DNA from 4 places in the Halanaerocella petrolearia genome. Region 3 is predicted to be linked to each of the others. Evidence: riboswitches for the same ligand, from Rfam matches in the RefSeq annotation. Region 3 holds a riboswitch; each other region holds the start of a gene.
The links. Region 3 has a riboswitch for cyclic di-GMP ahead of ACYQ39_RS11670 (type IV pilin protein). Riboswitches for the same ligand answer to the same signal wherever they lie in the genome.
Positions count from the first base shown of each region.

Region 1: another riboswitch for cyclic di-GMP. It lies ahead of ACYQ39_RS07925 (DUF554 domain-containing protein); the one in region 3 lies ahead of ACYQ39_RS11670 (type IV pilin protein).
Region 2: another riboswitch for cyclic di-GMP. It lies ahead of flgB (flagellar basal body rod protein FlgB); the one in region 3 lies ahead of ACYQ39_RS11670 (type IV pilin protein).
Region 4: another riboswitch for cyclic di-GMP. It lies ahead of ACYQ39_RS04945 (diguanylate cyclase); the one in region 3 lies ahead of ACYQ39_RS11670 (type IV pilin protein).

Region 1 covers NZ_BAAHXW010000002.1:134,705-140,963, forward strand. The annotation lists gene yyaC (spore protease YyaC) at 1-447, shown strand, start outside; gene ACYQ39_RS07910 (GNAT family N-acetyltransferase) at 448-873, opposite strand; gene ACYQ39_RS07915 (bactofilin family protein) at 863-1,285, opposite strand; gene ACYQ39_RS07920 (M23 family metallopeptidase) at 1,298-2,236, opposite strand; gene ACYQ39_RS07925 (DUF554 domain-containing protein) at 2,354-3,028, opposite strand; cyclic di-GMP riboswitch class I at 3,139-3,231, opposite strand; gene ACYQ39_RS07930 (aminotransferase class V-fold PLP-dependent enzyme) at 3,392-4,531, opposite strand; gene hydF ([FeFe] hydrogenase H-cluster maturation GTPase HydF) at 4,553-5,773, opposite strand; gene hydE ([FeFe] hydrogenase H-cluster radical SAM maturase HydE) at 5,751-6,259, opposite strand, start outside.
Region 2 covers NZ_BAAHXW010000001.1:772,783-779,041, forward strand. The annotation lists gene ACYQ39_RS03945 (FliH/SctL family protein) at 1-411, opposite strand, end outside; gene fliG (flagellar motor switch protein FliG) at 404-1,411, opposite strand; gene fliF (flagellar basal-body MS-ring/collar protein FliF) at 1,425-2,975, opposite strand; gene fliE (flagellar hook-basal body complex protein FliE) at 3,006-3,308, opposite strand; gene flgC (flagellar basal body rod protein FlgC) at 3,322-3,738, opposite strand; gene flgB (flagellar basal body rod protein FlgB) at 3,741-4,145, opposite strand; cyclic di-GMP riboswitch class I at 4,390-4,475, opposite strand; gene codY (GTP-sensing pleiotropic transcriptional regulator CodY) at 4,882-5,661, opposite strand; gene hslU (ATP-dependent protease ATPase subunit HslU) at 5,776-6,259, opposite strand, start outside.
Region 3 covers NZ_BAAHXW010000002.1:875,667-881,925, reverse strand. The annotation lists gene ACYQ39_RS11690 (type IV pilus modification PilV family protein) at 1-333, opposite strand, end outside; gene ACYQ39_RS11685 (hypothetical protein) at 330-515, opposite strand; gene ACYQ39_RS11680 (O-antigen ligase family protein) at 531-2,111, opposite strand; gene ACYQ39_RS11675 (prepilin peptidase) at 2,126-2,878, opposite strand; gene ACYQ39_RS11670 (type IV pilin protein) at 3,097-3,513, opposite strand; cyclic di-GMP riboswitch class II at 3,769-3,852, opposite strand; gene ACYQ39_RS11665 (type II secretion system F family protein) at 3,941-5,092, opposite strand; gene ACYQ39_RS11660 (type IV pilus twitching motility protein PilT) at 5,169-6,215, opposite strand; gene pilB (type IV-A pilus assembly ATPase PilB) at 6,228-6,259, opposite strand, start outside.
Region 4 covers NZ_BAAHXW010000001.1:965,127-971,385, reverse strand. The annotation lists gene ACYQ39_RS04970 (RnfABCDGE type electron transport complex subunit G) at 1-94, shown strand, start outside; gene rsxE (electron transport complex subunit RsxE) at 96-770, shown strand; gene rsxA (electron transport complex subunit RsxA) at 788-1,369, shown strand; gene ACYQ39_RS04955 (RnfABCDGE type electron transport complex subunit B) at 1,385-2,398, shown strand; gene hcp (hydroxylamine reductase) at 2,497-4,143, opposite strand; cyclic di-GMP riboswitch class II at 4,423-4,506, shown strand; gene ACYQ39_RS04945 (diguanylate cyclase) at 4,560-6,259, shown strand, end outside.

The DNA.
Region 1 (6,259 bases), 740 kb from region 3:
AATCAACAACAAAAAATAATTATAGTCTGTATTGGTACTGATCGTTCCACTGGAGATTCACTTGGCCCTTTAGTAGGTTCTAAACTAAATAACTTTCGCCTTAATAAGATTGATGTCTTAGGAACTTTAGAGTCTCCAGTCCACGCTACAAATTTAAAAGAAAAATTAAATTTAATTCAACAGACTTATAACAATCCCTTTATTATTGCAATTGACGCTGGATTAGGAAAGAGTAGTAGTGTAGGTGCAATTAGTGTTAAAGATGGCCCTTTACAGCCTGGTTCAGGAGTCGATAAGGAGTTACCAGAAATAGGGGATTTGCATATTACTGGTTTAGTCAATGTAGCTGGTTATATGGAATACTTTGTACTACAGAGTACTAGATTAAATATAGTACTTAAAATGTCTAAAATAATCTCTTATGCGTTAGCAAAAAGTTTAAAATAATTATAATTCTAATTTCATCTTTAAATGTTCAATTCCAGCTTCTATAATTATTTCTTCAGAAACAACTTGAAAACCATTTTTATTATAAAAATCTCGAGCAGATAATTGGGCATGTAATGTCAAAGCAGAAAGATTATTTCTAGTAGCAAAGCTTATAACTTTAGTTATTAATTCTGTACCTATACCTTGTTTTCGAAACTTAGACCTAACTGCCATACGTTCTACTTTACCTATTTCGGCTTGGTTTCTTAGTCTACAAGTACCAATTACTTCTTCGCCTTCTTTTACTATAAAGTGTTCAGCTTCATTATCTTTACCATCAATCTCTAATTCTAGAGATACTCCTTGCTCCTGAACAAATACTTCTTTTCTTAAGTTTAAGGCTTGATTTAATTCTTCTGTTGATTCAACAATCTTACACTTCATCATCTTCCTCCTCAGTTACATCAACACTATCTTCTTGGTAATCATCAACTATTTCGGATTCTGAATGATCTAAATTAGCGGTACTACTTCCTTCAAAAACACCTCCATCATGAATAACTAAATTAGACATACTTATATCTCCAGCTAATTTTCCTGTACTTACAATCTCTAATTTATCTTTAACTTTCACATTTCCTTCTACAAAACCAGCAATCATTACATTTTGAGCTTTAATATCAGCTGTTAACTTTCCTTCCTGACCTACAAAAACATCTCCTTCTACAATTAGTTTACCATTTAATCGTCCATCGATTCTAATTGATTCTGCTACTCTAATTTCTCCCTCCATTACTGTTCCTTGGCTAATTACTGTTCCTATCTTTTTTTCATCTGATTGTTTCTTATTAAACATTATTAGTCCCTCCTATTTAATATAATCCATTGGATCAACTGGTCGACGATTAAGTAAAATTTCATAATGAAGATGTGGCCCTGTACTACGACCTGAATTACCTGATAGAGCAATTACATCTCCTCGCTCAACTCTATCTCCAGCCTTGACCAATAATCTTTTATTATGTCCATATAGAGTACGATAGTTGTATCCATGAGCAATTACTACTGCATTTCCATATCCAGATTTCTTCCCAGCAAATATAACTTTTCCCTTTCCTGTAGCAACTACTTTATGGTTATACCAGATTCCAATATCCAATCCATCATGAAAAACACGTTTATTAAGAACTGGATGATGACGATAACCAAAAGCAGAAGTAATTCTTCCTTTATCACCTTTTATTGGCCATCCATGTGGTTTAGAAACTAGATAATCTTTATACTCTACTACTTCTTCTTTAAGCTGAGATACATTCTTCTCCCCTTGTGGTAAGGCCTCTTTTAATAATTGCAAGTTATCTTCAGCTCTTTTAATTGAATTCTGATTTGAATTATAACTTACTGTCCTAACTGAAACAGTTTCAGCTTTAGCTTGGCTATTAAGCTGGTCTTTAAAATCAACTAACTGTCTAATCTTCTGATTTTCCTTTTTTAGCCTATTAAACTCTTGTTTGATCTTTTCAGTTTGTTTCGATAATTTTGCTAGTTTTTGATGTAGATGATTATTACTCTTTCTTAATTCTTTGTTTTTTTCTTTCAAAGGTATATACTGCTTTATTCTCTTTAGAGAAAGATTATATTGTTTATGATAATAATATAATCCCCCTACTAAAGTCAATAATCCTATTAACATGAATGTAAGAGTAACTTTAATAAACTTTTTAGAAAGACGAAGAGTAAATATCCCTTGTGAAGTATGAGGTATAAACTTAAAAGTAATTTCTTCTTTCTGATTATCAGTATTCATTTTCTTCCTCCTTTCCTATATAGTTGATAGTTTACAATTGACAATGTACAAATCTTAAGAAATTTGAAATAAATTTATTTTTTGGTTTTGGCTTAACTCATGGCTCACAGCTCATAACTAAATAATAAATGTTCCTAATATAATACTTACTAAAATAGCTGGTAATAAATTACCTACTTTTATTTCAGTTATCCCTAACATATTAAAAGCAATAGCAACTATCAATAAGCCTCCAGTAGCAGTCATTTCGTTTATCACAGCCTGAGTTAAAATAACTTTTAACCAACTAGCTAACAGAGTAATTGTACCTTGGTAGATGAAAACAGATCCAGCTGATAATATAACCCCTACTCCCAAAGTAGAAGAAAAGGCTATAGCCGAAAAACCATCCAACAATGATTTGGCATATAAAGTAGATGGATCATTCTGTAAACCATCTTGAATTGCTCCCATAATTGACATAGCACCTATACAATAGATTAAACTACACTGAACAAATCCAGCTACAATTCCATCTTGATTATTAAATATCTTCTCTAGCCAGATACCTAACTCTTCTAAACGTTTTTCAATCTTTATCCATTCTCCAATTAATCCTCCAATTACTAAACTAAAAATAATTAAGATTACTTCTTGCCCCTTTAAAGCCATCTGTAATCCAATTAATAAAACTGCTAAACTTAAACCTTGCATTACAATATCCTTTAAAGAATCATTTAGTTTATCTCCTAATGATCTACCTAAGACACCACCAATTATAATCGATATAGTATTTACTACAGTTCCTATCATAATTAACATCATTCCTTGGATTAAATTTTAATAAAAATAGTTTATCTATCAAAAAAACCTATTCCTCTCAAGCTAAAATTAAGGAATAGGGTATATAGACCAATATTCCTTTCGATAGCCTGACAGCCTTAGCATAATGATTATTATGCCGTAGACTCATAGCTTTGCGACCTTATCTTTAAATAAGTGTGCCACTCTCGAGGATTATTTTTAATTACTAATTTTATAATCATTCAAAATATTACCATAATATTTAAACTTTCATTACTCATTACAATAATACTATATAATATCGAAATTTCCTTCCTAAACCAAATATTATTTTTTACTTAATTTCTAAAAAAAGAAGGGCCAAGGCCCTTCCTAAACTTCAGCAGCTATTTCTTTACTAATTTCTATTACTTCCTTTATCTCATCTAGTGTATTAAAATAACCTAAACTAAATCTAACTGTACCACGTTCAAAAGTACCCAAACTTCTATGAGCTAAGGGAGCACAATGTAGACCAGTTCTGACTGCTATATCAAAAGCCTTATCTAAGATATATCCTACTTCTCCTGAATCTTCAGTACCAAAGTTGACTGACAGAAGTGGAGCTTGTTTATCTATATCAGTTGGTCGGTATAAAGTAACTTCTGGTATCTTTTCTAATTCAGTAACTAAATAATCTAATAGTTCTTGCTCATGCTGTCTAATATTATCTAAACCTTCCTCTAGAATGAACTCTACTCCGGCCTTTAAACCAGCTAAGCCAACTGTATTAGGTGTTCCACTCTCATATCTATCTGGTCTAATCCGTGGTTGATAAATATCCTCTGAGTTACTACCAGTACCTCCAAATAATAAAGAATTGAGTTCTATACCATTATTTAAATATAATCCTCCTGTACCTGGCGGGCCAAATAAAGACTTGTGACCAGTAAAAGCTAGCAGATCAATCTTCATCTGTTGCACATCTAGAGGATAGACACCAGCTGTCTGAGCTGCATCGACTAATAGTTTAATATTTTTTTCTTCCAACAACTCTCCTATTTCTGCTATAGGTAATAAAAAACCTGTTACATTAGAAGCATGAGTTACAGCTACTAACTTAGTGTTCTGCCGTAAATTATCTTCAATCTGCTCTATCTCAACCTGACCTGAATTATCTGCTTCAATAATTGTTACTTCTACCTTTGGTTCTAATTCTTTCAATGGCCGTAAGATAGAGTTATGGGCCAAACTAGTCGTTACTACATGATCTCCCTCTTCTAAGTAGCCTTGTAAAGCTAAATTCAAAGCCTCAGTAGCATTCTTAGTCAGAATAATCTCTTGACTACTAGCTGCATTTAAAAATTCAGCCAATAGCCTTCTTGTCTGCCAGACTAATTCACCAGCTTGAGCTGCCATCTTATGTCCAGCCCGACCTGGGTTTGCTGCTTTATGGCGCATAAACTGATCCATTGCTTGATAGACTTCTTCTGGTTTAGGCCAACTTGTAGCTGCATTATCGAGATAAATCACTTATATCATCCCTTTTCTTACTTATTCTTGTTCCCAGATCTCCTTAGCAGTTGGAAAAGGCTCTAACGCCCTGTCTAAAATACCATGGACATGAGCAATCAACATCCCATAATTAACAACTGGAATATCTAAACTGTCAGCCTTCTTTAAGCGATATAAAATCTCTTTTCTATTAGTCATACAACCACCACACTGGACAATCAAATCATATTCTTCAATCTTATCAGGAAATTCTCTCCCAGCTACATGATCAAATTCTAATTCATCACCTACAAAGTCTTCTATCCAGTTAGGTATCTTAACTGTTCCTATATCCTCAGCAGTGCGATGGTGAGTACAAGACTCAGCTACTAAAACTTTATCACCAGAACTCAACCTTTCAATCCCTTTAACACCTTTAGTATAAATCTCTAAGTCACCTTTATACCGAGCAAAAAGAATAGAGAAACCAGTCAACTCAATTTCTTCTGGTACATCAGCAGATACCTCCTTAAAAGCTTGCGAATCAGTTACAACAAGCTCTGGATTAGACTTAAGCTCAGCTAATGCTCCCTTCAGTTCAGTATCCTTAACAACCATTGCTTGAGCATCATTATCTAAAGCATCACGTAAAGTCTGCATCTGTGGCAAAATCAAACGCCCCTTAGGTGCCGCACTATCAATTGGTACCACTAAGACAACTGTATCTTGCGGGTTAATTAAGTCCCCAATAATATGAGGTTCTTCAAACTCTGTTGGAGCATTAAAGACAATCTCTTTCTTTAATTCTTCAATTCCAGTCTCTTGGGTAGCACTAACAGTTAATAACTTAAGACCTAACTCTTTCATTAATCCTTGCTCATCTAGATTATCTACCTGATCTGCTTTATTGATGACTCCTACTACAGGAATCTCTCTATCTTCTACTTCTTCTAATAGATCCTTTTCATAGTCAGCAACTCCTTGTTCAGGGTCAACTACTAAAACTGCCAAATCAGTCCGACTTAAGACTTCTTTAGTCTTCTTAACCCGTAATTCACCTAATTCTCCAGTATCATCAATTCCAGCTGTATCGATCATTGTTACTGGCCCTAAAGGATGCAATTCCATCGACTTATAAACAGGATCAGTAGTAGTTCCTGCTACATCAGAAACAACAGCTAATTCTTGATTAGTCAAGGCATTAACCAGACTTGATTTCCCAGCATTTCTCCGACCTAAAATAGCAATATGAACTCTATTAGCCTGTGGTGTTTTCTGCATCTATCTCACTCCTATCTATTCGATTAAGTTGATCTAAATTAATATATGGTGGTATCTTCCGATCAGCCTCTAAGATTGACTGAACAGCAAAGTCTAAATCCACCATATTCTTGTTACTATAAATCTGATAGTTCTCCTGTAATGCTGGGGGAGTCATAATCAACATGATTACATTGGCCCCAGCTTTCAATCCTTCTGTCTGTCCATCTTCAGTCAAAGAGGCTAAAGCAGTAGTAGAAGGAATAAATACATTCTGACATACCAGGCGCATAACTGCTACTACTTTCAGTGATAGTAAAAAATCTCCTGGAGAATGATCTTGATATGGTGTTCCATCAGCTGGTAAGAAAGGGCCAACTCCAATCATATGAATCCCATACTTCTTCTGGAATAGAATATCTTCAGCCAAGTTAACTATAGTCTGATTAGGAAGACCAATCATTCCACCTGAACCAGTAATGTAACCTAGCTCCTTCAGCCATTTGG
Region 2 (6,259 bases), on a different contig from region 3:
AGTTTGAGTCAATTCTTTATCTACTAAAGCAGAAAATTGGTCTGTCTTATGCTCTAAGTTAGCTAAAAATTGCTTAAACTCTGTTATAGCCTCGTCTTTAGCTTCGGCTTGGCCCTGTTTAAAACCTTCTTGATAACCTCTTTCTTTAGCATCATTTAAAGCCGACTCTATTTCTTCTTCCGCTTCTTGCCTAGCTTGACTCCTAATTTCCTCTGCTTCATCTTTAGCTTTCTGTAGTATCTGTTGAGCTTCTGATTCAGCCTCAGCTATAATTTCTTTAGCTTCAGCTGCAGTAGTTTCAACTTCAGTTACGGACTGTTGCGGAGAAGTCTCTTCTTTCTTCTGTAAGCCATCTTTAAAATCAAATTTTCTACCGGATTTAATCTGATTAGACTTAATTACATTACTCAATTACTTCATCTCCTCCACCACGATCAATTACAACATCTCCATCTTCTTCTAATTTTCTAATCTTATTCACAATCTCCTGTTGAGCTTCTTCTACATCACTAATTCGCACTGGGCCAAGATACTCAATATTCTCTTTCAACATTTCAGCAGCACGTTTAGACTGATTATCAAAAATCTTATTGGCTACTTCATCACTAGCTGCCTTAAGAGCTAAAGCTAAATTATCTGTATCTACTTCACGTAATACCTGTTGAATATCTTGATCAGTTAATATAGTAATATCTTCAAATACAAACATCTTCTGTTTTATATCTTCTGCTAAGTTAGGATCATCACCATCAAGTTCTTCTAAAATTCGTTTCTCAGTACTTCTATCAGATAAATTCAAAATTTCTACAATAGAGTCAAGTCCGCCAGCCTGAGAATATTCATTAGTCATTAGAGAAGATAGTTTCTGTTCTAGAACCCGTTCTACTTCTCGAATTACATCAGGAGAAGTACGCTCCATAACAGCAATCCTCTTTGCTACTTCCATCTGTTTATCCTCGGGCAACCCTGACATAATACTAGCCGACTGTTCAGGATCTAAATAAGCCAAAATTAAAGCAATCGTCTGAGGATGTTCACTCTGGATAAAGTTTAGAATCTGATCAGCATCTGTCTTTCTTAACTGATCAAAAGGTCTTACCTGCAAAGAAGCAGTCAATCGGTCAATAACACTACTAGCCTCCGATTCACCTAAAGCCTTCTCTAACACTTCTTTAGCGTAATCCATACCACCATGACTAATATAGTCATAGGCTACACACATCTGATGAAATTCACTTAACACCTCTTCTTTAACTTCAGCAGATACCTGGTCTAAATTAGCAATTTCTAACGTTAATTCTTCAATCTCTTCATCACTTAAATGCTTGAAAACTTCTGCTGAAGCATCTGGTCCTAAAGAGATCATCAAAATAGCAGCCTTCTGCTTACCTGATAACTGTTGGTGTTGCATCTTCTATCCTCCTTTACTCGTCCATCCAACTTTTAATTAATTCTGCTATCTCTTCTGGTTGTTCTTGTGTTAAATTACGTATTTCGCGCTGTGCTTTCTGTAATTCACTTTCTTCAGAATCCATCTCCTCTGTAGCGGCATATTCTTCAGTTCCATCACCTGCTACATAATCAATCTCCTGTCCTGGCTCAATTTCTTCTGTCTCGTCACTTTCTCTATTTCTATATAATAAAAAGACTACAACTAAGATTAAAGCCCCTACAATAGCTGCTAGTGTATATAAGAAACTTCTCTGTTCTGCTTCTTCAGCAGCTATAGCTTGATCTGTCTTCTTCTGTAAACTATTATCAAACTTCATTCCTACAACTTTAATTTCGTCACCACGTTGCTCATTATAGCCAACTGCTGCAGAAACAGCTTCAGTGATTGACTCTTTATTCTCTTGCTTTAACTCTTGATTTACAATTACTGAAACAGATAATCTCTCTAAAGCTCCAGGTGATTGAACATACTTTTCTATTTTCTTATTAATCTCATAATTAACAACTGATTCTGAACTTTCTCTACTCTGCTGTTTTTTATTATCTACTTTGTATTGAGGTAAATTAGAAGTTGTACCAGGAACTCCTTCAGGCTGACTAGACGTTCCCTCTTCACTTTCCTCTTTAACTTGTTTACTACGTGCAATACCTTGATCATCAACTACTGGTTCATACTCTGTTTTATTTATGCTACGTTGATCAAAATTAAGTTTAGCATTAACTTTAACTACAAAATTATTTATTCCTAACACTTTAGTCAACATTACATTTAAATCTTGTTCTATCTCTTCTTCAAATTTATCTTGAGTTTCTAACTGGTCATAATTAGATTTTGAGCTTTCATCTTGATTATCTAATTTAGCAGACAGTAAATTACCTGCTGTATCAACAATAGTTACTTTATTAGCCTTTAAGCCTTTAACACTACTAGCTACTAAATTAGCAATCGACTGTACTTGATTCTTACTAATGTCTTGGTATCCATTTAATTTTAGAAATACAGAAGCTTTAGCTGGTTTGGACTGTTCTTTATAAATACTATTTTGAGCCGGAGTAATCTGCACCCTAGCATAACTAATATTCTCAAATTGTTTAATAGTCCTTGATAGTTCACCAGATAAGGCTCGATTATAATTAACTTTCTGTTGAAAGTCAGTAGTTCCTATCTGGGTCTGATCAAAAAGCTCAAAACCAGTTACTCCGCCAGTCGGTAATCCATCTCCAGCTAATTCTAACCTAAGTTGATGGGCTTTTTGGCTAGGTACTAAAATAACAGAACCTTTATTTTCTAATTTATATGAAACCTGTTTTTCCTTTAGCTTTTCAACTATTACTCCAGCATCTTTATTAGATAAATTATTAAATAATACCTTATATTCAGGCTGACTAGCCCAATTAACCAAAATAAATATAGCAATAATAGTAGCAATAATTGAAGCGCCAATTATAATCTTAGTTTTCTTATCTAACCCTGTCCATAATTTTAAAAACTGCTCTTTTAGCTCTGCAAAACTTTCAACCATATTTACACCTCAATCCTAGTGACCATCCCATCAGACTTGTATCCTCATAATCTCCTTGTAGGCATCAACTACTTTATTTCTTACTTCTGTTGTTAAATCTAAAGATATTTTAGCTTTTTGAGCAGCTATCATTACTTCATGAACACTATCAGCTTTTCCTAAAGCCAAATCTTGACTGGCTTGATTGGCTTGATGTTGTAGATTATTCGTCTTTTGTAGGGATTGTTTTAACATATTAGTAAAAGAAGTTTTATTTTTCTTTTCTTCACTACTATCAGATAATTTCTGATTTATTTTCATCAAATTAGAATTAGACAGCTTGTCAACTTTCATTTATACCCCTCCTTTATCCAAGTTCAAGTGCACTCTTAGCCATTTTTTTAGCTGAATTCAAAGCAGTTACATTTGCCTCATAAGACCTAGTAGCTGACATCATATCTGTCATCTCTGATACAACATTTACATTAGGCATCTTTACATAACCAGCTTCATTAGCATCTGGATGTTCAGGTTTATAAACTAACTTAGGTGGTTTATTACTCTCTTCTATATTAGTCACCTCTACTCCATTTACATTCTCTTCTTTAGATGCTAATTCTTCTTGTAATCTCGCTTTAAAGACAGGCATCTTACGACGGTAAGGGCCACCATCTTCTGTACGAGTTGTATTAGCATTAGCAATATTACTTGAAATAGTATTCATTCTTAATCTTTGAGCTGTCAAACCTGAGGCACTAATACCAATCCCTTTAAACATTGACATTACTATTTACCTCCCTTTTTAATTACATTCTCTATTCGGCGAAATTTATTAGCCAGTTGCTTAGTAACAGCTTGATATTCTAAATTAGTCTTAGCTAACTTAGACATTTCAGCATCTATACTAACGTTATTACCATCACTTCTGACCTTGGTATCTTCTTCTGTATACATCTTAGGCTTTACAGACTCTAAACTCCTGCTATTTAAAGATATATGTCTTTTATTAGTTACTTCCAAATCATAGTCTTGATTCAATACTTTATTCAATTGACCTTTAAAGCTGACTCCTTTTCTCTTATAACCTGGAGTATCAGCATTAGAGATATTATTAGCAATTGTTTTATGTCTTTTTTGTAAACCATCTAATGATTTTTGTAACACACTAAAGTTTTGATCAAACAACTTCATCTGAAACCTCCCTTTAAATTACTATCCCTTTTTAAAACTTCAATATATATTTATAATATTCCTGCAATTTTTAAGAAACTAATCTTGTATTATAGGAAAAAAATAGTTGTTATCCCAATTATGTATAATTATATCTTATTATGCATCATTTTCAATATTAATTTGGAATATTACCCTAAAAAATTACATAATAAAACAATAACCCCTATCCTCATAAAAAGATATAGGGGTTTCATATACTCCATTTGGTAACCTGACGGTCTTAGCAATTACGCCATAGACTCAAAAGCTTTGCGACCCTACCTTTCGATAAGTGTGCCATTTACGAGGATGTAATATATTTATTTTTTACTTTAATATCCATCCATTTAAATATCTTTGTTTAAGAACTTCTTTCTGAAAAGCTACTGCTACCTTTTATTAATTCAATACCTATTTCCAATATTCCTGCATTTTTAAAAAATTATCTTATATTATAGATAAAAAAATGATTATTACTGCAATTATGTATGATTTTGTCTAATCTATAATTTTACTTTAAAACATTATCCAAAGAATCACTTAAAACAATAACCCCCTTATAAAAGGTATAGGGGGGCATATACTCTATTTAGTAGTCTGACGCAATTATGCCATCTTTGCGACTCTACCCTTCGATAAGTGTTTCATTTACAATGATATGATATATTTATCTTACAAATTAAAAAACAGGTGTGGGCAACCCACACCTGTAAAGCTAATTTAATTTCTTTAACTCGTCTAGTAAATAATCATTTAATACTTTAATATGTGTTCCTTTCATACCTAATGACTTAGACTTAATTACTCCTGCACTTTCAAACTTACGAAGAGCATTAACAATTACTGAACGAGTAATGCCTACTCTATCTGCAATTTTACTAGCTACCAGTAAACCCTCTGTGCCATCAAGTTCTTCAAAAATATGCTCTACAGCCTCTAATTCAGAATAAGATAAAGTATCTATAGCGATCTGAACTGCTGCTTTTTTACGAGCTGCTTTCTCTCTTTCTTTACTCTTTAATCTTAAAATCTCCATACCAACTACAGTAGCTGCATATTCAGCTAATAATAAATCACTAGATTCAAACTCTTTATCAAATCTAGCTAAAATCAAAGTACCCAATCTTTCTCCTCCACCATTAATTGGTACAATAGTCGTTAGTTTATGCTTAAATAAACAATCTTTAGCCTCTTTAAAGACACATGAACCATGTTTTTGCTCATAATTAGATTGAGTATGATAGATTCCTAATAACCAGTCATTATATTCTCTAGGAAATTTATTCTGGTTAATTACCTCTTTTAACATTAGGTCACATTCAAATTCATCTACCAAGTTATGTCCTAAAATTTCTCCACCTTGGTCTACTAAATAAACATTAGCTCTAATAGTTTCTCTTAACACTTTAGCCATTTCTGCAAAATCAACTGGATGACCAGCAGAGCGCTGAATTAATCTATTTATCTTACGTGTTTTAGTAAGTAATTGTTCCATCAATATGTCCTCCTTAATAACTAACTGTTTTGTCAGTCAGCCCAGTATATCAAAACCTAGAATAACTTAAATAATTATATCTAAATTTAATTTTTATTTCAGATTATAAAGAACTTAGAGAATATATTTACTTAAATCTTTATCTTTAACTAGATCATCTAATCTATCTTTTACATATTGACGATTGATTTCAATTCTATCCTTCTTAAGTTCTGGAGCTGTAAAAGAAAGTTCCTCTAATAGTTTCTCTACAATAGTATGCAATCTTCGAGCTCCTATATTTTCTGTCTGTTCATTAACTTGATAAGCAATCTCAGCCAATTCATCAATTGCTTCTTCAGTAAATTCAATTTCTAAATCTTCAGTAGCCAATAATGCTTTATATTGTTTTGTCAAAGCATGTTCGGGTTCAATTAAAATTTCTTTAAAGTTATCTTTAGATAGACTATTTAATTCGACTCTAATTGGGAATCGACCTTGTAATTCAGGGATTAAATCAGTTGGATTAGATACATGAAAAGCACCAGCTGCAATAAATAAAATATGGTCTGTCTTAACTGAGCCATATTTTGTATTGACTGTTGAACCTTCTACAATT
Region 3 (6,259 bases):
CTTAATTTCAAACTCAGACTGTTTAGGATCAACAATTAATAAAGCATTACTTAATTCCTGTTTTATTGTTACTCCTTGTAAATTCTTTAACTTATCTATTATCTCTGAAATAGTAAATTGATCACTATTACTAGCACAACCCTTTACACTTTCTATAGCCCATCTAGCTAAAGATAGCGCTTGTGTCTTCTTATTAGTATCTGTTATCATCTGAAAACCACCAATAAAACTTCCTAATATAGGAATCAAGACAAGAGATAATATTGTAATTCCTACTACAACTTCAACCAATGTAAATCCAGTTTCTTTTTGATAATCACTTGTATAGATCATTGATTCTGCTCAAACCTACTTTCTTGCAACTGTAGATTAATACTAATTCCTATTCCTAGTAAGCTCCAAAAGACTGGGGCTACTGAAATCACACTATCATTAAACAGACCAGTTATTACATAAGCAATAAAAGCAGTAAAGACACCTACTCCTACCTGTTTATAGTAAGTATCCAATTTCATATTATAATAAAGTTGCTAACTGGAAATAAAATAGGTTCCAAATAAAATTAATAAAGCAAGTAAGGAAGTTAGTCCTGTATTGATCCCAACTTGTAAATACATATTATGAGGTTTATCAACTATAATTTTAGTCGTTCCAAAGGTAATTAACTTTCCTACACTATCAAATTGAGGAAAATAGAGGGCATAGGTATCAGGGCCAAATCCTATAAAAGATGTATCTTTTAGCATAGGAAGTGATCTAGACCAGATATATCCCCGACCAGAACCTAATCTTTCTATACCAACAAAACCCCATTTTTCAATATCACCTGTCTTATATCCTTTATTTTGAAAACCAATAATCCATAGCTCTTTATCTTTCTTATGTTCAGTAATCCTAAAATTGGCTTCTTTATTATTATAAGAAAATTGTAAAATCTGTTTATCTTCTAATAACTTAAACTTATAATCTTTATATCTCTTATCTTCTAATTCTATTACTCCATTTTTTTGATTTAAGGTATAGTTGATTCTTTTTTCTGCCTCATTAAAAAATAATAATTTATTATTAGTAATAACTTTAATTTTTAACTTACTTTTATCTGTAACTAAAATCAACTGATTATCATTAATTATAACATCTTTAAGTTGATTTGAATTCTTCTGACCAGTTGCTATCTTAGTCTCATCTACAAAGGAAAAGAACTCTTCTACTAACCGATTCTTTCCCACCTGATTCATACCTATAAAGACTAGCGTAAAACCAATACCTAATACTAAGATAGCTTTCCAATGCTTAATTAACTCTTCTTTTACCAATATAACTAACAGAATAATGGCTACAAAACCACCAATTATCCCTGCTCGAGAAAGAGATCCTAGCCAATTAGCAAAAATCAATAAACTAAACAGCCCTAATAATATTTTGGATTTTAATTTCTGACTTAGTATATATAAAGTTAATCCTAGAGTAAATATCATTGCCATATAACTTCCTACATAATTTGGATTATATAAAGTAGAAAAAATATAATCAAATTTAGCAGTAATACCATTAACTTTACTAGATAGTTTAGAGGATAGAATCAACTTCTCACCTAATTTAGTAGTAAATAAATCAAAACCAAAATACTGCAAAATTCCTATCAACCCAATAATAGTTGCTGATAAAAAGAGAGTAATTATTAAAAATTTAATATCTCCTTCAGTCTCTACTAAATTTAGAGTAATAACTAAGACTAATAAATAGGATAGAAGTACAAACATTCCTTCATATCTATTAGGAAAGCCCCACAAAGCTACAGAACTAGTCTTTGCATAGTAAGTAGAAAGGATAATACAAATAACATAAATCTCTATTGGAAGATAATAATATGTCTTTTTAAGTTTACCCTCACCAAAACTATAAGTTATAAAAGATATTAAAGCACAACAAGTAGCTAGCAAGAAAACAACCATCTTATAATAAGAAAAAAAGTCTAAATCTTTAGACCAATAGGATTTCAATATTCCTGCGATAGAAATCTGCTTACTAAATAATACTAAAGGAACTACCCCCATTATAATAGCTATTGGTATCAAATATCTAGTATTGTTTTTCTTCTTTAACTTCATTCTACTCACACTTCCTAATATAAAAATAATCTAAGGTACCAATTAATAATCTGATTCCCCCATAGAATCATTATTAAACTACCTAAGGCAATAAAAGGGCCAAAAGGAAGTCGACTTCCCCATTCTTTAGCTCCACTACTTAATAAAAACAAAGCTATAATTGAACCAATAAAAGCACCAATAAAAATAGCTACTAAAGAATATAATCCTCCTATAAAGCTACCTACCATTGCTATTAACTTAACATCACCTAATCCCATACCACCTTTAGTAATAAATATAATCAATAATAAAAAAATAGCTGGAATAACTATACCACTTAATGAACTCTTAAAGTTAAGTTGGCCCGTTAATAAACTACTACCTAACCCTGATACAATACCTAAGTAAGTAAGTTGATTAGGAATGATCTGATATTTAAAATCAATAAAACTAGCCACTATTAATAAAGAGATCAACCACACATAAAGAAAAAATTCTATAGTAAAATAATACTGTTTATATAAAGTAAAAAAAAGTAGACCTGTTACTAGTTCTACTATTGGATACTGGTATGATATTTTCCTCCCACAATAACGACAACTGCTTTTTGTTAAAATAAAACTTAGCACTGGTATTAAATCAATAGGTTGGAGTTTAGTTTCACAACTTGGACAATAAGATCTAGAAAAAACAATCGGTTCTTTCTTTGGTAGCCGATAAATTACTACATTCAAGAAACTACCGATTATTAAACCAAAGGTAAATATTATAACTCCTAATGACATACTTATTTTCACCTGCTCTAAATTACTTATTTGTAAAAAGTCGCATTGTTTTTCTTATTTAAACCTAAAACCTTTTAAAAATAAAAAGATTATTTTAGTAAAGATGTTTCTTAAATTTTAATTGGTCTTAATCTTAACTGTAAACTGTAAATTGCAAACTGTAAACTGAAAAGAGTAATATGAGAATCAGCACCAAAAACGGTGCTGAAAAATGACTACTATTCACTTATACCTCCAGGTGTAACAGTTATTTTATCATTATTATTAACAGTATCGTCATCATTAATATCTACATCTACTTCATACTCAATTGTATAGGAAGAACCAGAAGTAGAGTAACCGCTACCTGTACTATACTTATTAGTATCCACATTTGTAATATAGTCGTTAATATCACTTAAACTTGCTGGATATTCACCCTCTTCCGCATTATACATCTCTAAACCTGCCTGAATATTTCTTAGATCACTTTTTACAGCAGCTATATCTGCTTTATCTCTTACTCCACCAAATTGCGGAATAGCAATTCCTGCTAAAGTTCCAATTACAGCAATTACAATCATCAACTCAATTAAAGTAAAACCTTCTTCTCTAGTTGCTAAAGTCTTAAACTGATCTCTTAATTTTTTTATCACTATAAATCCTCCTTTATATGAAAATACATTATATTACTTCTATAATTGATTAATAAAATCCTGCTTAACATAAATTAAAATGAACCCATTTCCATATTTTATACATATAATGAAATATTAGGATAGAGGCTAGGTTTTTAAACACTCTCACATAACCTCATTTTTATAAATTTGACTTTACTAATACTGATTCCTTACACTGACACTACATCATTTATAAATAACAAAAAACCGCCCTATAATCTTAAAAATTAATTTAAGATAGGACGGTTTCACCAATAGCTCAGTATAACCTAGGTGACCAGATATAAGTCATACTTCATTGCTTCCTATATTAAGAAATTCTTTAATTATACATATATTCCTTTTGGATTAATATATCATTAATACCAAATTATATCAAGTATTTTTATAATACTAAATTGCTTTAAACACTTTGAATCAGACCAAACATAGGTAACATAATTGAAAGTACTATACCTCCAATTATTATTCCCAATACTACAATTAAAGCTGGCTCAACTAATGAAATAATACTATCGACTTTATATTCAACCTCTTGTTCATAAAAATCAGCTAACTTATTAAGCATCTCTTCTAGATTTCCTGTCTCTTCTCCAATTTCTATCATCTGTAGTGCCATTTCAGGAAAGGTATCATCTTCACTTAAAGGCAAAGTAATACTTTCTCCTTCACTAATACTTTGTCGAGCAGATGCCAATTTATCAGCTATAACTTGATTAGAGACAACCTTACTTACTACTTCAAGTCCTTCTAAAATTGATATTCCACTATTAATTAAAATAGATAAGGTTCTACTTATTCTAGCCACTGATACTTTAACCACTAAATCACCCCATAAAGGTAACTTAAGTAGTATTCCATCTATCTTTCTTTTCCCTTGGTCAGTCTGATAATAATAATAGATACTAACAATTATGACAACTAAAACCAAAATAAATAAATACCAATAGCTTGAAACTAAACTACTACCATATAATAATAATCTAGTTAATAAGGGTAATTCAATATCCATACTAGAAAAGACATCTACAAAAGTAGGTAATACTACTGTAATTAAAAAAAAGACTACTCCTAAAGCTACCAAGGTGATTACTATAGGATAAACTAACGCAGAGGTTATTTTCTGCTTTAAATCATTCTCCTTTTCAAAATACTGAGCCAACTCCTCTAAAACACCATCTAATATACCACCAGTTTCTCCTGCTTCTACCATAGTAATAAATAATTTAGGAAAGACTTTATCTTCCTTTATCATTGCTTCTGATAAGGTCATACCACTCTCTACCCTTTCTCTAATAGCAATAATAGAGTCCTTTAATTTAGAAGCAACTACCTGCTCCGATAAAATATTGAGTGTTCTAACTAATGAAAGTCCTGAATTAATCATAGTAGCAAATTGTCTACTAAATAAAGCTAACTCTTCTACACTAGCTTTTTTCCAAGTTAAAAATTCAAAATTAAAATCAAAATTAGAAGTTTCTTCTTCAATTGAAGTAATATAATAACCTTGCTCTCTTAATTGATTAACTGCTATCTTCTTACTTTCAGCTTCTATATTTCCTTCAGTTAACTCTCCTTGTCTATTACGAGCTTTATAGTGAAAAATATGATCTATAACTAGCCACTCCTTTCTAAATTAGATTCTTAAGAGTCTCTATATTATTAGATTTATTTAAAGCTGTTTGACGCTTAATCTTTCCTTGTCTATATAAATCACGTAATGAATAATCCATAGTATGCATCCCCTTGTCTCTACCAGTCTGCATTACTGACTCTAATTGATGGCTTTTACCTTCACGAATTAGATTCTTAACTGCTGAATTTACTACTAACAACTCTGTAGCTGCTACTCTATCTAAACCGTCAATTGTAGAAATTAACTGTTGTGATAAAACTCCTTGTAAAATTAAAGACAGCTGTGTCCTAATCTGAGCTTGTTGGTGCGGCGGAAAAACATTAATAATTCGATCAATAGTTTCAGCTGCTCCATTAGTATGTAGAGTTGCTAAGACTAGATGACCAGTCTCTGCTGCTGTAATAGCAGTTGAGATAGTCTCTAAATCTCTCATTTCACCTACTAAAATAATATCTGGATCTTGTCTTAAGGCAGCACGTAATCCAGTTGCAAATTCTGCTGTATCTTTACCTACAGCTCGCTGATTAATAATTGATTTCTTATGTTGATGAACATACTCAATTGGATCTTCTAACGTTATAATATGCTTATCCTTCTGCTGATTAACTAAATCAAGCATAGCAGCTAAAGTAGTTGACTTCCCACTTCCAGTTGGTCCTGTAACTAAAAATAAGCCTCGAGGCTGTAAAGCCAACTCTTTTAATTTAGTTGGTAATCCTAGATCATCTAACTTAGGAATTTCAGTCGGAATTATCCGTAATACTAAAGCAGGATTTGCTTGCTGCTGAAAAGCATTAACTCTAAAACGATAATCACGCCACTGATAAGCAAAATCAACCTCTCCTTCTTCTTTAAGTATCTTCGCTTCTTCCTGATCTACCATATCAGCAATCATTCCTCTAAGTTCCTCTTTAGTAATTTTCTCAGTTCCTATCTTTTCTAACCTACCATTGACTCTAACTATAGGTTCTGCTCCTACAGTTAGATGAATATCTGATGCTTCTAATTTAATTCCTTGGCTTAATAGCTCAACTAGCTCCATTATTACCACTCCTTAAAAATTAACCTTTGTAACTCGCATAGCCT
Region 4 (6,259 bases), on a different contig from region 3:
TATTTCAGGTGCTACGATTTCTTCTCAAGCATTAAGTGATGTTTTAAGTGATGCAATCGATAAAGTAGAGCAAGCATATGGTGGAGGTGAGTAATTTGAAACAATTATGGGAAGATTTTATTAAAGGCTTATGGGAAGAGAATCCAGTCTGGGTTGCACTGTTAGGTATGTGTCCTACTTTGGCAGTAACTAATACGGCAACTAATGGTTTGGCTATGGGATTAGCAACTAGCTTTGTGCTATTAGGTGGAGGAATAGTCAACTCTCTACTAAAGAATATAATTCCTGATGAAGTTAGGATTCCTAGTTTTATTGTTGTGATTGCTACTTTTGTAACAATTGTTGATTATACAGCTAAAGCTTACTTTCCTGCTATTGCAGCTTCATTAAAGTTATTTATTCCATTAATTGTAGTTAACTGTTTAATTTTAGGACGTTCAGAATCCTTTGCTTCTAAGATGCCTGTTCATCGTTCAATAGCTGATGCTTTAGGCATGGGAGTTGGATTTACTTGGGCTTTAACTTTCTTAGGTATCTTTCGAGAAGTACTTGGTTTTGGAACTATATTTAAAGGAACAAGTTTCACTCTACAGGTAATGGGAGACTCATTCCAGACTTGGGGTATTATGGTCTTGCCTGCTGGAGCTTTCTTAAGTTTAGGCTTTATTTTAGGTATCTTTAATGCAATTCAGGATGAATCTATTAGTTTTACAGATCTATTAGGTAGCTCTGATAGTCAGACGACTCAAGATAGAACAAAAAGCATTTAATGTAAGGAGGTTGCAGAATGGATGATATTGGAAATTTGTTTTTAATATTTTTAACTGCATCGATTACTAATAACTTTATTTTATCTCAGTTTTTAGGTATTTGTCCTTTCTTGGGAGTCTCTAAAGAGATTCCAACAGCTTTTAGTATGGGCTTAGCTACGACTTTTGTAATGACAACTTCTGCAATTTGTGTCTGGGCTATTAATACATTTATCTTAATTCCTTTAGGGTTAGGGTATATGAAATATGTAGCTTTTATTTTAGTTATTTCTTCTTTTGTACAGTTGACTGAAATGGCTGTTAAGAAGATCAGCCCTCCTTTATATAAGGCATTAGGTATCTTTTTACCTTTAATTACTACTAACTGTGCTATTTTAGGATTGGCTTTACAGATTCCTATCAATGGGTATAACTTTATTGAGAGTACTATTTTTGGTTTAGGAGCTGGAGTTGGATTTACTATAGCAATAGTTTTAATGGCAGGTATGAGAGAAAAATTAGAATTTGCTAATGTACCTAAACCTTTACAAGGAGCACCAATTACTCTATTAATTGCCGGAATGATGGCTATGGCCTTTATGGGCTTCTCGGGAATTTAAAGGAGGCGACTAAATATGAATTTAAGTATTTTTAAAAGTGCAGTTCCTAGTATGGGGGCTTTAGGAGCCTTATTTGCTGGTGGCTTAGCTTATGCCTCAGTTAAATTTGCAGTTGATGAAGACCCTAGAAAGGAAAAGATAGAAGAGGCATTACCAGGGGCCAACTGTGGTGCTTGTGGTCAGCCTGGTTGTTCAAGTTTTGCAGGTGAAGTAGTCAAAGGAGAGGCACCAGTCGATGGCTGCCCTGTTGGTGGTGCAGAAGTAGCCGATAAAGTAGCTGAAATTATGGGTGTAGATGCTGGAGGTTCTACAGAAGTTAAAGTAGCTCAAGTTCTATGTCAAGGTGGTAACCAAGAGACTAGTATGAAGGCTGATTATCAAGGAGTAGCTACTTGTCAAGCTGCTAATATGGAGTCAAATATCAAGTCTTGTAGCTATGGTTGTCTAGGTTTTGGTGATTGTGAGGCTGTATGTGCTTTTGATGCTATAGAGATGACAGATAATGGGCTTCCTAAAATTGATCCAGATAAATGTACTGGTTGTGAGAAATGTGTTTTAGAATGTCCTCGCAATATTATTTCTATGTTCAGTCAAGAGCAAGAAGTATTTACTAGATGTAAATCAGTCTTACAAGGTGGAGAAGTTAAAGATGACTGTGAAGTTGGTTGTATTGGCTGTACTCTATGTGCTAAAAAATGTCCTGTAGATGCTATTGAAATGGAAGATAACCTACCAGTTGTTGATGCAGAAGAATGTATTGGTTGTGGTCAATGTGTAGAGGTCTGTCCTACTGATGCTATGGTAGATACTCCATTTGAAGTAGAGGATAATCCAACTAAAGATGCTGATAAAGGAAGTCAGATTGTAATCGGTGATGAATGTGTAGGTTGTACACTTTGTACTAATGAATGTCCTGTTGATGCTATCTCTGGAGAACAGGGCGGACAGCATGAAATAGACCAAGACGAATGTATTCAGTGTGAGCAGTGTATTTCAGTTTGTCCTAAGGAGACAATTGAGTATGAGTAATGACACAGTATATGATTAAGTTTCACTAAAAATTAATAAGTTGTAATATAAAAAAAGCTGGCCCTTTAAGGAGCCAGCTTTTTTTTATTAATTAAGCTTTAAGCCATAAATTGTTCAATGTCATCTTCAACATTATCAATACCTGCAATTCCAAACTTATCGACTAATACATTAGCTACATTGTCAGATAAGAAGGCTGGTAATGTTGGCCCTAAGTGAATATCCTTAACACCTAGATATAATAATGCTAGTAGTACAATTACTGCTTTCTGTTCATACCAAGCAATATTATAAGAGATAGGTAGATCGTTGATATCTTCTAGTTCAAAGGCTTTAGCTAACTCCTGGGCAATAACTACTAGAGAATAAGAGTCATTACATTGTCCCGCATCTAAGACTCTTGGAATACCTCCAATGTCGCCTAAGTCTAGCTTATTATATTTATATTTAGCACATCCTGCTGTTAAGATTACTGTATCTTCAGGTAGTTCTTTAGCAAATTCAGTATAATAATCTCTACTATTCATTCTTCCGTCACAACCTGCCATCACGAAGAACTGCTTAATAGCACCTTCTTTGACAGCCTCAATTACTTTATCTGCTAGATCTAAGACCTGGTTATGAGCAAAGCCACCAACTATTGTACCGTCTTCAATCTGCTCTGGAGCGTCACATTCTTTAGCTACTTCGATAAGCTGGCTAAAGTCTTTATTTCCGTCTTTATCTGCTTCAATATGAGTAGCTACATCTAGACCAGCTGAACCTGTAGTGAAGATCTTATCACTGTAGCTAGCATCATCTTTTGGAGGCACGATACAGTTAGTTGTAAATAGAATTGGCCCGTTGAAACTTTCGAACTCCTCTTTCTGTTGCCACCAAGCATTACCATAATTACCTACAAAGTGATCATACTTTTTGAAGGCAGGATAATAGTTAGCTGGTAACATTTCAGAATGAGTATAAATATCTACTCCAGTACCTTCAGTCTGTTCTAGTAATTGTTCCATATCCTTTAGATCGTGACCACTAATTAGGATGGCTGGATTATCTTTAGTACCAATATTTACTTCTGTAATTTCAGGATTACCATACGTGTCTGTATTGGCTTGATCTAATTGAGCCATAGCCTGAACACCATGTTCACCTGTCTGCATAGCTAAGTTTACTAAGTCATCAGCTGACAGACTATCATCAGTTGTAGCTGCTAAAGCTTCTTGCATAAAGTCATAGACTTCTTGGCTTTCATAATCTAAGTTATAGCTATGTTCAGCATAAGCAGCCATTCCTTTAACACCATAAGTAATAAGTTCTCTTAAAGATCTAACATCTTCATCTTCCGTATCTAGCACGCCAACCTCTTCACCTTTAGCAATAAATTCTTCTTTAGTACCTGCAGTCCAAGTAGCTCCTGCAAATAGATCATTAAATTCTGCTCCTGCTTCTTTTGCTTTCTTTTTAGCTTTAGCTCTTACTTCTAATGCCTCTTTAATCTGTTCTACAAAGGCATCATTATCAAAATTGGCATTAGTAATAGTCATGAATAAGCTCTTCATGACAAACTTATCTATGTCAGGCGTTGCAACTCCTAAATCTTTAGCTTTAGTACTATAAGTAGAAACTCCTTTTAGTAAATAGATTAAAAGGTCTTGTAAGTTAGCTGTTGTATCTTCTTTTCCACAGACTCCTTTAACTGTACAAGCTTTGCCTCCTGCTGTTTCTTGACATTGATAACAAAACATTGACATAAACAATCCCTCCTTTATTATTTTTAAATCTTAATTCTATCTTTATTGTAAGATAATTTGTTGTAATTTAATATGATATAAATCACACTTAACGACAAAGATATTAAATTATAGTATAATTATCTATACCTTCCTTAAATATTATAACATAGTTTTTTTAATTTACATAATTTTATGAGAAAATTTAATTTTAAGGAGGAAATTATGGTCTTATATTAAAATTATTTTACAGGGTATGTATTATAATGTAGTTTAAATTAGTGATTTTAATAAAAATGTATATTTATTAAGAGCTGTGAAGTATAATCTGTAATTGGTCACCTGGATTATATGGAGCTAGTGGTGAACCCACCTTATTTTTAAATAAGGTGGGTTTTATATTTAGTTGAATAATAAGAAAGTTGGTGTAGGCTAAATTGATAAATTTTATGAAAAGATTCTTTAATGAAGATTATGAGGTAGTAGCCTATCGAGGGTTTTTAATAATTGTTATGTTTTTGTATCTGTCATTTGGAATAATATATAAGCTAAGTAATCATGCCATTGATCCTTTTTCTTTTAAGCATAGGTTAGTTATAGCAGTTATACTTCTGATATTTTTTATTTTATCTTTTATAAGTGAGAAGATAAGAAATAATTTAGTAACTATTATTTATTTCGTGTTATATACTATTAATATTCATCTTATTTATTTTGCTTACTTAAATAATTATTCAATTAATTATGCTATTGGTATCTTGGTAGTGATTATAGTTACAAATTTTATATTTAAAACAACTCCCCAGTTAAGAAATTATAATTTGATTATAATTTCTTTAGTTATCTTGTCGCTCTTATTTACTGTTAACCCATCTATAAGTAAAATAATATTTATTATATTTACTATATTAACTAGTTTATTATCTTATATTACTCATAGTTTGAAAATTGATCTTCAGAATAAGTTAAAAAGAAGTAAGGATAAATATCAAGACCTTTATATGAAACAGAAGATGTTATTGGATAATAGTGAGACTCAGATTTGGTATTTAAAAGATGCTAATCTATATGGAGAAGTGAATCAAGCCCATGCTGATTTTTTAGGTTTAGAAAAAGAAGATATTAGAAATACAAATATAGAAGATTTATTTGATCAGCAAGTAGCTGAAGAGTATATTACTAATAATAAAAAGGTTTTTAGCAAACAAGAGAAAGAGGAGTTTGAGTATTCTATTAAAAATCAGCATGGAAAAGAGAGAGTATTGTTAATTAGTAAAGTTCCTAAGTTAAATAAAGATAATGAAGTTGAATCTTTAATCTGTACTGCTAAAGATATAACTGAAGAGAGAAAGACTAAAGAAGAGATTGAATATTTGAATTATCACGACAGTTTAACTGGTCTATACAATAGAAGATATTTAGAAGAGCAACTTGATTTATTAGATCAGCAGAATCAGTTACCATTAAGTATTATTGTAGGAGATATTAACGGCCTAAAATTAACTAATGATGCTTTTGGTCATCAATTAGGAGATAAATTATTATCTGAAGCGGCTCAAGTAATAAAGGATTCTTGTCGAGAAGATGATATCGTTGTACGTTGGGGTGGAGATGAATTTGTAGTCTTATTACCTAAAACTAATAAGAAGAATACTAAAAAAGTATATTCTAGAATAAAGGAAAACTGCGAAGAACAAAATATAGAATTATTAGAGATTAGTATTAGTTTAGGTTATGCTACTAAGAGAAAAGTTACTGAAGATATTGATGATATTTTTAAAGAAGCAGAAGATTGGATGTATAAGATGAAGTTGACTGAAAGTAAGAGTTTTCATAATAGTGTTCTCTCTTCTTTATTAAGAACATTAAAAGAAAAAACTAATGAAACTGTAGAACATGGTAATAGGCTGAAAAAACTTGCCTTAAAAATAGGTAAAAAGCTAAATTTATCTGATGCTAAATTGACTGATTTGAGTCTATTAGCCGAACTACATGATTTAGGCAAAGTAGGTATTTCAGAAGAGATACTTAATAAGCCAACTCCTTTGATCAAAGAAGAATGGGAAGAAATGAAGAGACATAGTGAAATAGGAAGTCAAATTGCTAAATCATCACCTGAATTGGCAGATATTTCTGA